Regions from separate parts of the Priestia sp. SRI_019 genome, predicted to be linked through region 1. Evidence: a T-box and tRNA genes for the amino acid it is inferred to sense, from the RefSeq annotation. Region 1 holds a T-box; the other holds one or more tRNA genes.
What was found. The T-box of region 1 lies ahead of ileS (isoleucine--tRNA ligase). A T-box ahead of a tRNA ligase gene usually reads a tRNA of that ligase, here a tRNA-Ile.
Positions count from the first base shown of each region.

Region 2: it encodes a tRNA-Ile, which carries the amino acid that the T-box ahead of ileS (isoleucine--tRNA ligase) is inferred to sense. The anticodon was not compared.

Region 1 covers NZ_JBYCZN010000002.1:48,838-56,262, reverse strand. Annotated here, with positions in the region: gene ileS (isoleucine--tRNA ligase) at 1-1,756, opposite strand, end outside; T-box leader at 1,809-2,050, opposite strand; gene AC2YJL_RS10515 (FAD-binding oxidoreductase) at 2,269-3,618, opposite strand; gene AC2YJL_RS10510 (phosphorothioated DNA-binding restriction endonuclease) at 3,833-4,714, opposite strand; gene AC2YJL_RS10505 (sunset domain-containing protein) at 5,052-6,476, opposite strand; gene AC2YJL_RS10500 (patatin-like phospholipase family protein) at 7,003-7,425, shown strand, end outside.
Region 2 covers NZ_JBYCZN010000001.1:375,549-382,973, reverse strand. Annotated here, with positions in the region: gene AC2YJL_RS01950 (peptidoglycan D,D-transpeptidase FtsI family protein) at 1-1,774, opposite strand, end outside; gene AC2YJL_RS01945 (MFS transporter) at 1,936-3,213, opposite strand; gene sodA (superoxide dismutase SodA) at 3,343-3,951, opposite strand; tRNA gene AC2YJL_RS01935 (tRNA-Ser) at 4,149-4,241, opposite strand; tRNA gene AC2YJL_RS01930 (tRNA-Ile) at 4,253-4,329, opposite strand; tRNA gene AC2YJL_RS01925 (tRNA-Asn) at 4,333-4,407, opposite strand; tRNA gene AC2YJL_RS01920 (tRNA-Met) at 4,448-4,521, opposite strand; tRNA gene AC2YJL_RS01915 (tRNA-Asn) at 4,523-4,597, opposite strand; gene AC2YJL_RS01910 (DUF456 domain-containing protein) at 4,660-5,145, opposite strand; gene AC2YJL_RS01905 (hypothetical protein) at 5,231-5,362, opposite strand; gene AC2YJL_RS01900 (DUF1189 domain-containing protein) at 5,477-6,268, shown strand; gene AC2YJL_RS01895 (MFS transporter) at 6,556-7,425, opposite strand, start outside.

The DNA of each region.
Region 1 (7,425 bases):
CATCTAAGACGTGGCCAAGAGACAAAACGCGCTTATAAGGTGCTTTTCCTGTAAACAGCGTTGAAACTGCCATCAAGCTGTAAAACCAGCCGCGCGTTTGATCAATTCCTTCTGCGATAACGTCTGCTGGAAACTGTTTTTGGAACAGTTCATTATTTTCAAACGGATAGTGATACTGCGCAAACGGCATCGAGCCGCTGTCAAACCAAACGTCAATCACTTCGGGCGTTCGCTTCATTTCTCCGCTGCAGACCGGACACGTTAGCTGCACGTCATCTACATACGGCTTATGAAGTTCAATGCTGTCATCCACGGAATGAGACGCATGTTTCTGAAGCTCTTTGATGCTTTTTGGCGCTACTTGATGCTGACATGCTCCGCATTCCCATACGTTCAGCGGTGTTCCCCAGTAGCGCTTTCTGCTGATGTTCCAGTCCACCATATTTTCTAAAAAGTTGCCAAAGCGGCCGTGCTTGATATGATCCGGGTACCACGTCACGCTTTCATTGTTTTTCAAAAACTGTTCCTTCAACGCCGTCGTTTGGATAAACCAGCTTTCATTTGCGTAATAAAGAAGCGGCGAGTCGCATCGCCAGCAAAACGGATAGCTGTGCTCATGCTTTTCTTTATGATACAGCACGCCTTCATTTGCTAAATGACGAACGATATCAACGTCGCAGTCTTTCACGAAACGTCCTTGAAAAGGCGGCACTTCAGACGTGTACTGTCCTTTTTCATCCACTACGTTCACAAACGAAAAGCCGTTTTCTTTTACGACTCTGTAATCATCTTCACCATATGCAGGTGCTAAATGAACAACACCCGTTCCGCTTTGATCCGTTACGTAATCAGCCGTTACGACTTCATGCCCTTTTTCCACTTTCACAAAATTAAACGGCGGCTCATACGACATCCCTTTTAACTCATTTCCTTTATGTTGAGATAAAACGCTATATTCTCCTTTTAACACTTTGTCTGCGAGCGCTTCTGCCACTATATACACGCTGTCGCCTTGCTCAGCGCGAACGTAGTTCATCTCTTCATGCACCGCAAGCGCCACGTTTGACGGAAGCGTCCAAGGTGTTGTCGTCCACCCTAAAAAATACTCATTATCGCGGTTTTTCACTTTAAATTTCACCGTTACCGTTAAATCTTTTACATCTTTATACCCTTGCGCTACTTCATGTGAACTCAGCGACGTTTGACAGCTCGGGCAGTAAGGTGATACGCGGTGGCCTTTATAAAGAAGTCCTTTTTCATGAATCGTGCCAAGCACGTTCCATACGCTTTCAATATATGAATTCTCCAAGGTGATGTAAGGGTCTTCCATATCAACCCAATAGCCAAGCTGCTCCGTGAACGTGCGCCACTGCTTTTCATACACAAACACACTTTCCTTACACTTGTTGATAAAAGCTTCTATGCCGTATTTTTCAATGTCATGCTTCCCTGAAATTCCGAGCTGCTTTTCGACACCGAGCTCTACCGGCAGTCCGTGCGTATCCCAGCCTGCTTTTCGAATTACTTGATGCCCCGCCATCGTCTTATAACGAGCCACCACGTCTTTAATGGTCCGGCCTAGCGCGTGCCCCACGTGAGGCAAACCGTTTGCTGTAGGAGGCCCTTCATAAAATACAAATGACGGATGCCCTTCCCTGTTTTGAACCGACTGCTGAAACACATTTCTCTTTTGCCACTGCTGCTGGATACGCTTTTCGCGCTCTTGCGAAGACTCCCTTACATTCACTTCTTTCATGTGATACCACTCCTTTTAAAGTTAAAAGCACACAAAGAAACCCGTCCCTATGACTAGGGACGGGTTTTAACCGCGGTACCACCCTGGCTTCTATTGATCCGTTCATCAATAGCACTCAGCAACGTACAATCATACGCGTTCTTTTTAACGGTAGACTACCGTTCAAACTTACTTATCGTTCAGTTTGACTTCTCAGAGAGGATATTCCCCTGCAGCTTGAACACTGGCTTTCAGCTATCACCAGCTCTCTGTGGAACAAACTTGCAGCGTACTGATTCTCTTCAACGAATTTGTGTGCTTTTATTAGTAGCTATTGTATGCGGTTTGGAAGGGAATGTCAATGTTTATGAAATTTGTGTATGTTTCTCCGTATAACGTAACCATCTATTGATAAAATAACTGCTTACCACTGTTTGCTTCCTTTTTCACGCTCTCAGGAAAAGGCAATGTACACAAAAAACCACCTCATTTAAGGTGGGTATTATTTGCATCTACCACTTGAAAGATGATCTTTAAAACCAGTTAATAAACGGCGGGATGCTTTGAGGGAAATGAAATAGATTACATGGATCATATGCTCGTTTCACTTCTCGAAGCTTTTTAAAATTCTCTCCATAATACGCCGTTGGCCAATCTCTGATGAGCCGGTCCGGCCAGTTCACATAATCTCCAGTTGTATATCTCGATAAAGCATTTCTTAACTCTTCAATCCATCGAATGTTTGCTCGCTCTTCTGAAGGATGGCTCCATGTAGCAAGGTACTCCTGTGCGATAACAGCATCCCTATAATAGAAGGCCGTTTCATTAGAGGCAACTTCTTCCACTGCTCCCCCAAGAGACTGGTGCCAAATACTAGATTTTTCATTCGGAGCATTTTCTAAAAAATGCTTCATTGTTAAAATAGCGTCTTTTGGAAAAGGTTTATTAAGAAAAGAACCTGACCTTTTTCGAGGGGCGGGTTGGTTTCCGCTCGGATCGTCAAAAAATTGTACAGCTTCAATATATGAAACTTCCTTTATTACTACTTTTTTAGGACACCCAACATCTATTAAAGGCTGCAGAAGCTCCTTTAACTTGAATGATGAACCAACAAACTCACCTTGAGCAATAATCTGATTCGCTTCTTTCGACTTTAACTCAATCTCCGAAGTTAAGCGCTTATCGGTATTTGTGGCCCAGTGCTGCCATGCATCAAAAGCAGCTTCAAAATCTTCCCATTCCCATGTAATTGAAAAGATTGACACCTTTGAGACAGGCTGCACCTTGAATGTAAGAGACGTAACAATACCAAAGTTTCCGCCCCCGCCTCCACAACAAGCCCAAAAGAGATCACTGTTGCGATTTTTATTTGCCTTAATGAGTTCAACTTCTCTCTGTTCATTTACGATGACCATTTCAACTTCAACCAAATTATCACAGGTAAGCCCAAACAACCTTGATAACATGCCAATTCCTCCGCCAAGCACAAGGCCTACAAGACCAACACTGCTTTCCGTACCTGCAGGGATAGTCGTTCCTTTTTTCCATAATTCATTATATACTTTCCCTAGATTAGCCCCTGCTTCTATTTTCGCTGTCATGCTTTTACTGTCGATCTTGATTCTATCCATTTCACTGACATCAATCACTAATCCACCGTTTACCAGTGAAAAATTTTCATAGCTATGCCTGCCGCTTCTTATTCGAAATGGGACATGATTTTCCTTTACCCACTTCAATGCATTTACTACATCGTTTGTATTCTGACAAAATACAATTATTCTCGGAAATTTAGGTACACCTAAATTATTATTTGTTCTAGCCTGATCATATTCCGCATCATCAGGTGTAACGATTCGTCCAGTAAGCTTTGTTTCCTCCACGATATAACCCCTTTCTTAATACAGATAAGATGCTATATCCTATGAATTTTCTTCAGAAAAGACACACAGTTTAAAGGGAGGAAAAAGAGAATAGAAAACTTACTGGAGGGGTTCAGGATAAGTGTGCTAATTTATTTTTAACGTATTTTAAATGACGCCACTATGTGTAAATTACTTCCTAAGTATAAACATAGCAATCTATCATGTGCAAAAATCAATTTATATCATTTACTTGATATCTAGCGGGTCCTCTAAACACTTCTCTAACATGCCACCCAAGAAAAGCGTCACTCGGCTGGTATGCCGGATGAATCGGATCTCTAAGCTTTTGTCCATGATACTTCATAAGCCACTCTTCAAAGCCATTTGTTCCGTGCGCTTGAGTTGCCACTAACAGCTCATTATGATCTGAAAAAGTAAAAACTCCTCGATCAAATAATTTATGATGCATCGAACATAACGCGATTCCGTTACTTTCAATATCTGGCCCTCCCGCTTGATGCCACTTAATATGAGCGGCCTCTACACCAACTAAATTATGACCAAGACGAACGTTAAAACCACAAACAGCGCAGCTATATCCGTAAGCTTGAAGAATTTTCTCTCTAAACTTTGGATCTCTTCTTCTCTTTAACTGTGTTTCAAAATCCAAGCCTACGGCTCTTAATATATCTTCATGGATCGTATCCGGAAAATGCTCATTTAATAAAAATTGCGCTGCATCTTGAAGCAGCGTAGGATCATTTGCAAAAAGGTTGTAAACATCCTGTCTAAAACCGCCTACTATATTTGTACTCAGCAAATATTTATCTGTAAAGCTACGCTTATCAACTTCTTCACTTAGCTCCCATATTCCATCTCCTGTCAAACGAACAAAAGGATGCTCCGGATGATAGGAACTCCGAGAAGGTCCAAATTCCATAAGCAGCTCTTTTAAAGGGATTTTCACCTCGCTATACGGCAAGTGAATTTGCTGTTTAGACTGCAGCTGACCTAGGGCATACAGTATCAACAATGGTTTGTGCGGAGCTCTTTGATCCCTTTTTTTCCAGATGTTTAAGTTCTTTATTTTTTGTAGTACTTCTTCTCTGTTCATAAGCTTGCTTTAACTCCCATCTATAAAACTATTTAAAACCTTAGAGCTAAGACCGTTTTTGAAAAAGTATTAATAAATGTAAGTATAATAGCTAATTCTATTATATGACAGCATCAGATGAGCAAGGGAACTTTATTTGCAGACGCGTTTACAAAACGCTACTTTAAGCTTTCTTATCCAAGTTGTTTTATTCAAAGAATTCTTTTTTCATATCTTCTCTGCTTTTAAAACTTACTCGTTCTGTGTCTTTGATACATACGTTATATTAATCCTCTCATAAAGAAAAAAGCTCTCCAAGAAACATATAGGAGAGCTTTTAAAGGTTGCATATATTTTTTTATCGTTGGGATTCTCTATATCCAGCTGCCTGTGCATCCGCTTCTGAACAGAACCAAACAATGTTATCTTGAGTTCTGTCATAATAAGCTCCGCCAGGTACGTGGTAAATTTTCGAGTTTTTGTTACCTTTGATTTGTCCCGAACAAGACATATTAGACTGTTGATCATCACTCGGATCATTTTCAAATGGCTTATAATTTCTACTGTTGCTAGTAGAACTGCTAGGTGTAGACTGTTGACTAGCTGCTTGTTGTTGAGCTTTACGCTCTGCTTCTTGTTTTGCAGCTTGCTCCTCAGCTTTTCGTTCCGCTTCTTCTTTCGCCGCTTGCTCTTGAGCTTTTCGTTCTGCCTCTTCTTTTGCCGCTTGCTCCTCAGCTTTTTGTTCCGCTTCTTCTTTCGCCGCTTGCTCTTGAGCTTTTCGTTCTGCCTCTTCTTTTGCCGCTTGCTCCTGAGCTTTTTGTTTTGCTTCTTCTTTTGCTGCTTGTTCTTCAGCTTTTCGTTTTGCTTCTTCTTTTGCCGCTTGCTCCTGAGCTTTTTGTTTTGCTTCTTCTTTTACTGCTTGCTCCTCAGCTTTTTGTCTTTTCTCTTCTTTTGCTGTTTTATCACTATCATTCTTTTCAACTTTTTGCTTGCTGCTATCAGCACCATCTTTTTTAGATGAAACAGTGACGCTGTTTTGCGAAGAACTTACTTGAGTTGAAGCAGGGGTAGAAGTTGATTCTCCATCTGTAAAAGCTACAGCAATAAAAAAACAACTAATAATTAAATATAGATAAGAAAATAATACACGTTTTCTTGTTTTGATTTTAAATTTAGGCAATACCCACTTTGGCTTTATTAATCCAACAAATAAGCCTATGATGCTTAAAAACAGAATCAGTAAAGCTAGTCCCATAATAAAATTATGAGTAGCTGCTGGTAATAAGGGATGTAATATGAATAAAAGAATTAAGGTGTAAACAGTAGAAGCCATAAACATTTTCCAAGTTGTCTGTGAACGATATCCTAATACCTTAGTCCAGACAGGTCTTTTTACTACGTTAACTTCCATAGAAGAGTGGTTACGAATAACTTGCTCTACTTCCTTTCCTTTTACCTCTATTGTAATATCCCTATTTTCACCATGACCTACAAATGTAAATACTGATTTTGCAATGCTATGGTCAATTGTAACGCTAGAGAAATCAGCCCATTCATACCGCTCAATTAACATTAAATTCTGTTCAGCGTTGTTGTTAAATTCATAAAAATTCATACCTTTATCGTCTACTGCCGAGTAACATACATTTGAACTTCTTTTCCCGTAATTAGCTTTTGATACTAGCAACAGCTTATTTTGACTATTTGTATAATTGTTCTCTATATAAGCTTTTGCAATTGCTTCATTGGATTCTTTTTGGTTCTTATACCTTGTCTTAGACATTTTGACCTTTCCCTCACTCTTTCTTGATTCCTTACACTAAAAATAGATAAGTTAGTGTGGACCTACTAATATTCGATTCATATGCAACTAATCTATCTTACAATAAAATGTTGTATAAACGGGTATTATATTTCCTTTAATTTCTTTAAAAGGGCTATTTTAGATTTGACCTGCACTTATAAAGGGAATGAAAAGATTAAAAGAAGGAACGAAATGTTATGAGTATAATATTTTCAGCTTCATCTCCATTTTCATACTCTTTCTTGTTCTTATTTTTGTAATTAAGCAAGGATTTTTAATTAAGCAAGGAAATGTTCCTTATTAACAACATCTACTCAAATAAAACATCGGCTAAGATTTAGCCGATGGTTTGGTTCGTTAGAGTCTTTATTTATTTCTAAGAATGTTCATCTACATAACCTGGCTTCTAAAGGAGCGGTAAAAGAGATACTCATACCTCTGCAACACATCAAATAAACATATACAGAATGATACATCTGATGGGATTCGAAAGGAGAAATCACCTTTGACAAAATATCGTATTATGACCTTTGATGGAGGCGGTACTTTAGGGGCTTTAAGTTTACAGCTTTTGAATAGATTGGCTCATCAAAACCCAAAGTTAATTAGTGAAACCAATGTTTTTTCAGGAAATTCAATTGGTTCATTCACCGCTCTTGCACTTGCAAGCGGAAGATCACCAGAAGAGACATTTCAGTTTTTCAAAGATCACATCTTACCGGCGTTCAGCGTTTCCCGACCGGGCGGACCTGTTTTTAATCAACAAGTACCCTATTCTGGTTTTATTAAAGCCATACGAACGTTTTTCCCCCGAGACCTTCGCCTTAGAGACTTAAAGAAACGAATTGTTGTACCTGCGTTCCACTTATTTTCACCGGAGCTGAATCGTTGGAATCCAGTGTTATTCCACAACTTTCCTGGTTCCCCT
Region 2 (7,425 bases), on a different contig from region 1:
TTAACACATCAGGTTCAAATGAATGCTGCGTACCGCCAATTTCATCGGTTTTAATCGTTGGTTTTCGGATTTCTTTTACTAGCTGCGGCTTAATGCGATACCCTCCATTAGCTATTGCAGAAGTATATTGAACAAGCTGCAGCGGCGTGTACGTATCATACTGACCAATTCCTAAATCAAGCGCCGTACCTGGAACATCGCTTCCGCCTTGGACACCTGTTGATTCGTTATCAAGGTCTATGCCTGTTGATACGCCTAAGCCGAACTGACTGTAGTAAGAACGCAGTTCGCTGAATGTATCAGGTTTAATCGGTAAAGTCATGTTTTTATGATACTGTAACCCAGCCATAGCCATTACCGTTTTAAACATAAATACGTTGGATGAATATTTTAACGCAGCTGAATACGTTAAGGGTCCTAGCCCTTCAGCCTCAGCTGATTTTTTAACCGGTGTTCCTTTAATTTTTAAGGGTTCATCAACGAACACTGTGTTTGGCTTAATAGCTCCTGAATCTAAGCCGGCTAAAACCGTTGCTCCTTTTACAACAGAGCCCATTGTATAAGATGTTGAAATATTTCCTAATGCAAAATCTTCTATTTTAGGCGCTCCAGTCTTCTTATCAATGGTGTATTTTTTACCTGCCATTGTTAAAATTTCTCCTGTGTGAGGATCCATCATAATAACAAAAGCACGGTCTAAAAATTGCGTTCCTTTCATTTGCTTTTTGGCTAAAAGCTGGTCCGTAATTTGTTTTTCTACCGCTTTTTGAAGCTCCATATCAATAGTTAAAACCAAATCACTGCCGCGTTCACCTTTAGACACTTGAATTGTATCAAGGAGATTTCCTTTTTTATCTGTTACATATTGAACTTTTTCTTTTTGACCGCTGAGCTGAGCTTCGTATTGCTTCTCTAAATAGCTCGTCCCAACTTGGTCATTTCGGCTATAGCCTCTTGACAAGTAATACTGTACTTTATCTTTAGGCAGTCCTTCGTTGGCAGATGATACATTTCCAAGCAAAGTACGGAGAGTACTGTTTTCTGGGTATGAGCGATCCCAATACGTTGTTGTATCAACACCTGGAAGCTCATCTAAGTGCTCACTTACAACGGCATACTCTTCATTTGTCACACCGCTCTTAACAATTTGCGGGGTGTTAGAGTAACCTGCCTCCATTTGGCGCTTAATAGCCAGAACTTCTAAATCACTCTTTAGAGTTTCTAAATCTTTTTTAGAGATGCGGTCTAACTGACGTTGATACAGTTCGTCATCAGTCATTTCACCATCTTGAACTTTTTTGCGATCAGCTTGCGTAATTTTCTGTTCCGCTTCTTTAGGATGAAGCATAATCCAATAATCCTTCATATCGCGTTCTGTAATTTTTACCACATTTTTAGCATCTTTATTCTTTTTATTTTCTGGAATATCAATCACATTTGTGGTGTAAGGAACATCGATCATAGTGGCTAATTTTTTAGCGATGCGCAGCCTTTCTTCAGCTGTATTTCCTTGAAAACGAGTATATGTAATCGTATTTAAAGAGGTATTATCTACAATTACGCGGTTATAACGGTCGTACATTTTCCCTCGAGGAACAGGCGTACTGACCGTAACGTCCTGTGTTTTTTCGACTTCTCGTTCGTAATTCTCACCGTATACAATTTGAACAAGTCCCAACCGCAAAATTAATACGGAAAATAGGGCAAATACGGTCAAGAAAAGTAAGTTCACACGAAAAGGCACGTGACTTTTTCTTCTTTTTTTCTTTTTCATACCAACACCTACACTTTATAAAACATATATACCATAACACCATAAAATCAGCCATTTAGCAAATAAATAGACACCTGGCAGGTGCCTATTTACACAACGTATTTATTCTAAAAGAAAAGCGCAGCATTTTCCATAGTACAAATGAAGGAGCTGACAACACTCTAAGCTGGAGACTCTCCGTCTCCTTCATTTAATACCGGAGGCGTAACAGTCGTTTCTTTTTTGTGAAGAGGCTGTGAGATATGTCTCACACAAAAATAAATGATCGTATGCCCTGCTCCAACAATAGCTAATAAAATGGGAATACTTTTTGCTTCATCAAAAAATAGTACAGCTATTAAAAATAAAGATATGGAAACGACGCGCCCGATATTCAGAAATACTTCTCTGACAACAATGTATTCAATTCTTTTTGAAACAACGTCTTTTGCTCGTCCAATCACATCGTATGTTAGAGAAATAAATGGAACCAACAAAATAGGATAGGCAATGGCAATACAAACAGCATATATAATTAACTTTGGATACGATAAGTTAAAGATAAGCAAAAAGACTGCTCCATAGAGAAGGAGGCCTCCTGTGAAGATAAACCGAAGGCGATTTTTTTGCTTAATAAACCTTGAGGCAACATAGTATCCTACAAACGCAACCGCTGAATTCACCAGTCCATATGTTCCTAAAGCTAATTCACTTCCCGTCGTAATAAACACCATGACGGATACAACAAAAATGAACGTACCTTCACGCAACCCTTGAAAGAAATGAGCCTGCAATATTCGATTCCAGTCTTTATTGACTTTTCGTTCAGCCCATACTTCTTTAAATTTGTATACTCCTTCCGCTGCGCGTCTTGTAATAAAAAAACTAAGCACAACGGCACCGATAAACAATAGCAACGATACACCAAACACAATTTTATACCCAAGTGATTCATACAAAGCGGAGATAACGAAGCCCGCTCCTAAAGGACCAATCATCCCTGCAAAAGAGTTTAAAATCCCTAAAAATCCGTTAAAAAAGTCTCTTGTATCAGGTTCTGTAATTTCAAAAGTTAGCACATTAAAAGCTAGCCAATAAAAGCCGTATCCTATACCCAGCAGTCCACCAAGCAATACTAAATACTCCGCTGCGTTAGCTCCACTGATTAATACAGCGATATAAAAAACAGCTAAAAAAGATACACCTAACCTTAAAACCACAACCCGGTCAATTCGTTTGGCCCATTTACCTGCTAAAATAAACGTAAGCGGCTGAAGCACCACTACCGCTAAATTATAAATAGCGAGATCCGAAAATTCGCCTGATTGTTTCCACAGATAAATGTTAACAAACGAATTGGAAATTGAAATAGCCAAGGCATAAAGACCGCCTATAATTAAAAGCAAAAGTAAATCTTTACTAACTTCTACATCTCCAACTACTTTTTTTAATAAAGGCATATCAAAAAACTCCTTTTCTCTTCTACACCTAGTGTGTGAAAAAGAAAAGGAGATATGTAAAAGAATTGGAAAACAAAAAAGCCAGTAAAGGTAATAATTACTTTACTGGCTCTTAAATACGTCTTCAGCTTATTTTGCAGCGTCGTAACGTTTAGCAACTTCGTCCCATTTTACAACATTAAAGAATGCTGAAATGTAATCTGGACGGCGGTTTTGGTAATTTAGGTAGTAAGCATGCTCCCAAACGTCTAGACCAAGAATTGGCGTTTTGCCTTCCATTAATGGGCTATCTTGGTTTGGTGTGCTTGTTACTTCTAATTCGCCGTTGTTTACAACTAACCAAGCCCAGCCAGAACCGAAGCGAGTTTTAGCTGCATTTGCAAATTCTTCTTTGAATTGATCAAAGCTTCCGAATTTGCTAGCGATAGCGTCTGCTAATTCACCAGTTGGAGCACCGCCGCCGTTAGGGCAAAGGATTGTCCAAAATAATGAGTGGTTCGCATGACCGCCGCCGTTATTGCGTACTGCTGTACGGATATCTTCAGGAACAGCATCTAAGTTTGAAATTAACTCTTCAATACTTTTGCTTTCTAGATCCGCTTTGCCTTCAACAGCAGCGTTTAGATTTGTAACATATGTGTTGTGATGTTTTGTGTGGTGAATATTCATTGTTTCTTTGTCGATATGTGGTTCCAGTGCATCGTATGCATAAGGTAGTTCTGGTAATTTGTAAGCCATGAATAATTCCTCCTTCAAAATATGTAAGCATTTTGGCGCAAAAGCACCATATACGTTTAGATTAGCAAATTTACCCTACTGTTTCAAATAAAAAGTTCCTAATCCATGATTTATATTTACCTAATTCCCATTCGCTATTCTTTTAAACATAAAAAAAGCTTCTTTTTCTCAAAAGAAGCTTTGAATAGACAATAGTATGGCGGAGGAAGAGGGATTCGAACCCCCGCGGGCTTTAACACCCCTGTCGGTTTTCAAGACCGATCCCTTCAGCCGGACTTGGGTATTCCTCCAACCCTATAAATGGTGGACCCTGCAGGACTCGAACCTGCGACCGGACGGTTATGAGCCGTCTGCTCTAACCAGCTGAGCTAAGGGTCCACATGGCTCCACAGGTAGGACTCGAACCTACGACCGATCGGTTAACAGCCGATAGCTCTACCACTGAGCTACTGTGGAACAATATGAGTTATGTATGTCACAAACGTAAATTGGAAAATAGCGGCGGAGGGGATCGAACCCCCGACCTCACGGGTATGAACCGTACGCTCTAGCCAGCTGAGCTACACCGCCATGGCTCCACAGGTAGGACTCGAACCTACGACCGATCGGTTAACAGCCGATAGCTCTACCACTGAGCTACTGTGGAACAATATAACATTTACTAGCGACATTAAAAATTTAACATGTTTCTAGCCTAAAGTCAATATATTATTTTAAAACAGCGTATAAAAAATAGGCAATCATCAGAAGTTGAATAAATCCTTTTGAAATAGCGCCACTAAAAAAGCCAATAACCGAACCTACTCCAATTTTTACTGCGTTACTAATTGTGGTCCGATGAACAATCAGTTCTCCTACAATCGCTCCGATAAACGGACCTAAAATAATTCCAAATCCCGGAATAACAAACGGACCCACAAGCAGCCCAACTGTACTTCCCCAAACACCTGCTTTAGTGCCTCCGAATTTTTTCACACCAATAATATTAGCTATATAGTCTGCTAAAAAAAGTGCGACAACTAACAATCCTTGTATCACCCAAAATAACCAGCTATAGGAGCTAAAATCATAAAATAAACCGTATATAACAAATCCTAGAGCTACAAATAGCACGCTTGGAATGATGGGATAAACCAACCCAACAAACGATACAACAAAGCTAATGATAATTAATGCCCAACATAAAATAGCCATGCCTGCACCTATCCTTTTTATTATTACTATTTATCATACAATAACCACTCCTATAAAGAAAGACCTTGCACCACTAGACCTTCCTTTATTTTACTTTCAAATACGATTTTCGAGTGTACCTCTGCAATATTAACAGCACCGTCCAGCTGCCCGTAATATCCCCAAAAACAATGACGGCAAAACCTGTACATACACGCATAAGATGTGCTTGTGACAAAACGCTCCACCGCATCATTGTAATTGGTAACGGTTTCTAAAATCTATTGTAAACCTTAAATTTTCGCTATAAAATAAGATATAATTAGAATCTTCACTAAAAGGAGGCTTTACAATGAGCATGCTGAAAAAGATGGCATGGAGTTTTACTTCCTTCAAAAAAATAAGGTCGCTTCGTTTTGAGCATACGAATAAAACAATTGGCTTTGTGCTGTTTTTAACATTTATTTCTTTGCTGCCTACATTTTTCTTTATGACTTTGACGATTGTAAACGGCTATCATATCGCTACTACAGATCTTCCGAAATCTGTTTCTTCTTTTTCTATTTCAAACTCACAGCTTACGTCAAGTCAACCTTTCACAAAAAAAGTAAACGGTACCGCTTTTATCTTAAACCCCTCACAGTCTATTGAACGGTTTCATTCCCCTGCTCATGCCATTGGTTTTTTAAAGGATGGAATTTACATCACGACTAATTCACAAACACAAACTTATTCATATGAGTTGCTAAACTGGCATCATAAAGATAAAAATGAACTGCTAAACTTGCTGCACGAACAAAAATTTTCTTTATACATACTTGTCCCTATCGCTATGCTTTTACTGTACGTATTAACATCTGGACTAAACTTCCTTTCTATTACCTGCCTTGCTTATCTTGGAAAACTGATTGGACTCATTGCTAAAAAGCAGCTTCCTTTCAAGCAGCTATGGGCACTGAGCGCTTATAGTACGGTAGCCTTCACGCTGCTGTATACGCTTTTTGAAGCTTTTTCTTTGTCTCTAGCAACACATAGCTCTCTTTACTGGATAGGAACATTCTTTATTTACTTGTTGCTCGTCACAAGGGTTCCTATAAGAAAAAAGGTAAAACCTAATAAAGATGCTGGGACCCACGTATTTTAGTTGATAGAAAATCCAACTCGATCGGATTTTTTTATTGATATGGTGAACGCAGTTTTCATGTATGCGGCTGCTTATATATGGTGATTTTTGAAAAAACCACAGGCTCCTGAGGGGGAAACGGAACAGGTAAGACCCAGCAGGAGCGTATGCGACGAGGAAGATCACCGCCCGTGGAAAGCGACGTCTGGCACAGAAATCAACAGCGATATCAACAACGATCCATACTAAATCATTTATTTCATTTGCTCGCCTTTGGATTGGCGTGATGTAGTTAAGTCTCAGCCTCTTTATTTCGGTACAACTTTTCTTCTTCCCATTGCACAAGGAAGAATTTTCAACTGATACAAAACCCACAAACCTCCTGCTGTGAGCAGAATAAAGCTGTAAACAAACATCAGCCTTTCAGTATGCATCCATACTTCAAAAACAACAGGTCCCAACGCTACCCCTAAAAATCTCACCGTTCCATAAATGGATACAATAAACCCTCTTTCTTCGTCTGAAGCCGCTGAAGTAATCATCATATTAATACACGGAAGAACAAATCCTAAGCCGCCAAAGGCGACTGTCAAACAAAACATCAGCACAGGAAGCGTATAAATAATCGTTAATACTCCAAACATCAGGAATAAAAGAGTTATCCCTACTATCATTAATTTTTTCATGAGCTCTACATCTGTTTTGATGCGTTGCCCGGTCCAATAAGAAACGAGCGTCATCGCACCAAGAGGAAATAAAAAAGCGGTTCCTTTAAAAAAACCGTCTATATGATACGTTTCCTCTATTAGAAAAGATAAGTAATATAAAATGCCAAATAATAAAAACAACCCCAATCCCCCGACAAAGAATAAAGGAAAAAGCGATTTTCTTTTATCATAGACAATCCCAATGGCTCTCTTTAAATATTCTTGAACAGATACTGAATCCGAACCTGTTTTCCCTTCTCTCACATACATTAATATACCTACTAAAGCAGCACCTGCAGCTAAAGGATAGACAAAAAACGCGGCATACCATACGACGAGTGCTGCCGATGCTCCAATTATCGGCGCAACCACTTTTCCAACTCCGTTATACACTTCTAAAATCCCGAGGACTTTTGCTCTTTTTTCCCCTGTAAATACATCTCCAGTTAATGCCATTGCCAACGTTGTAGT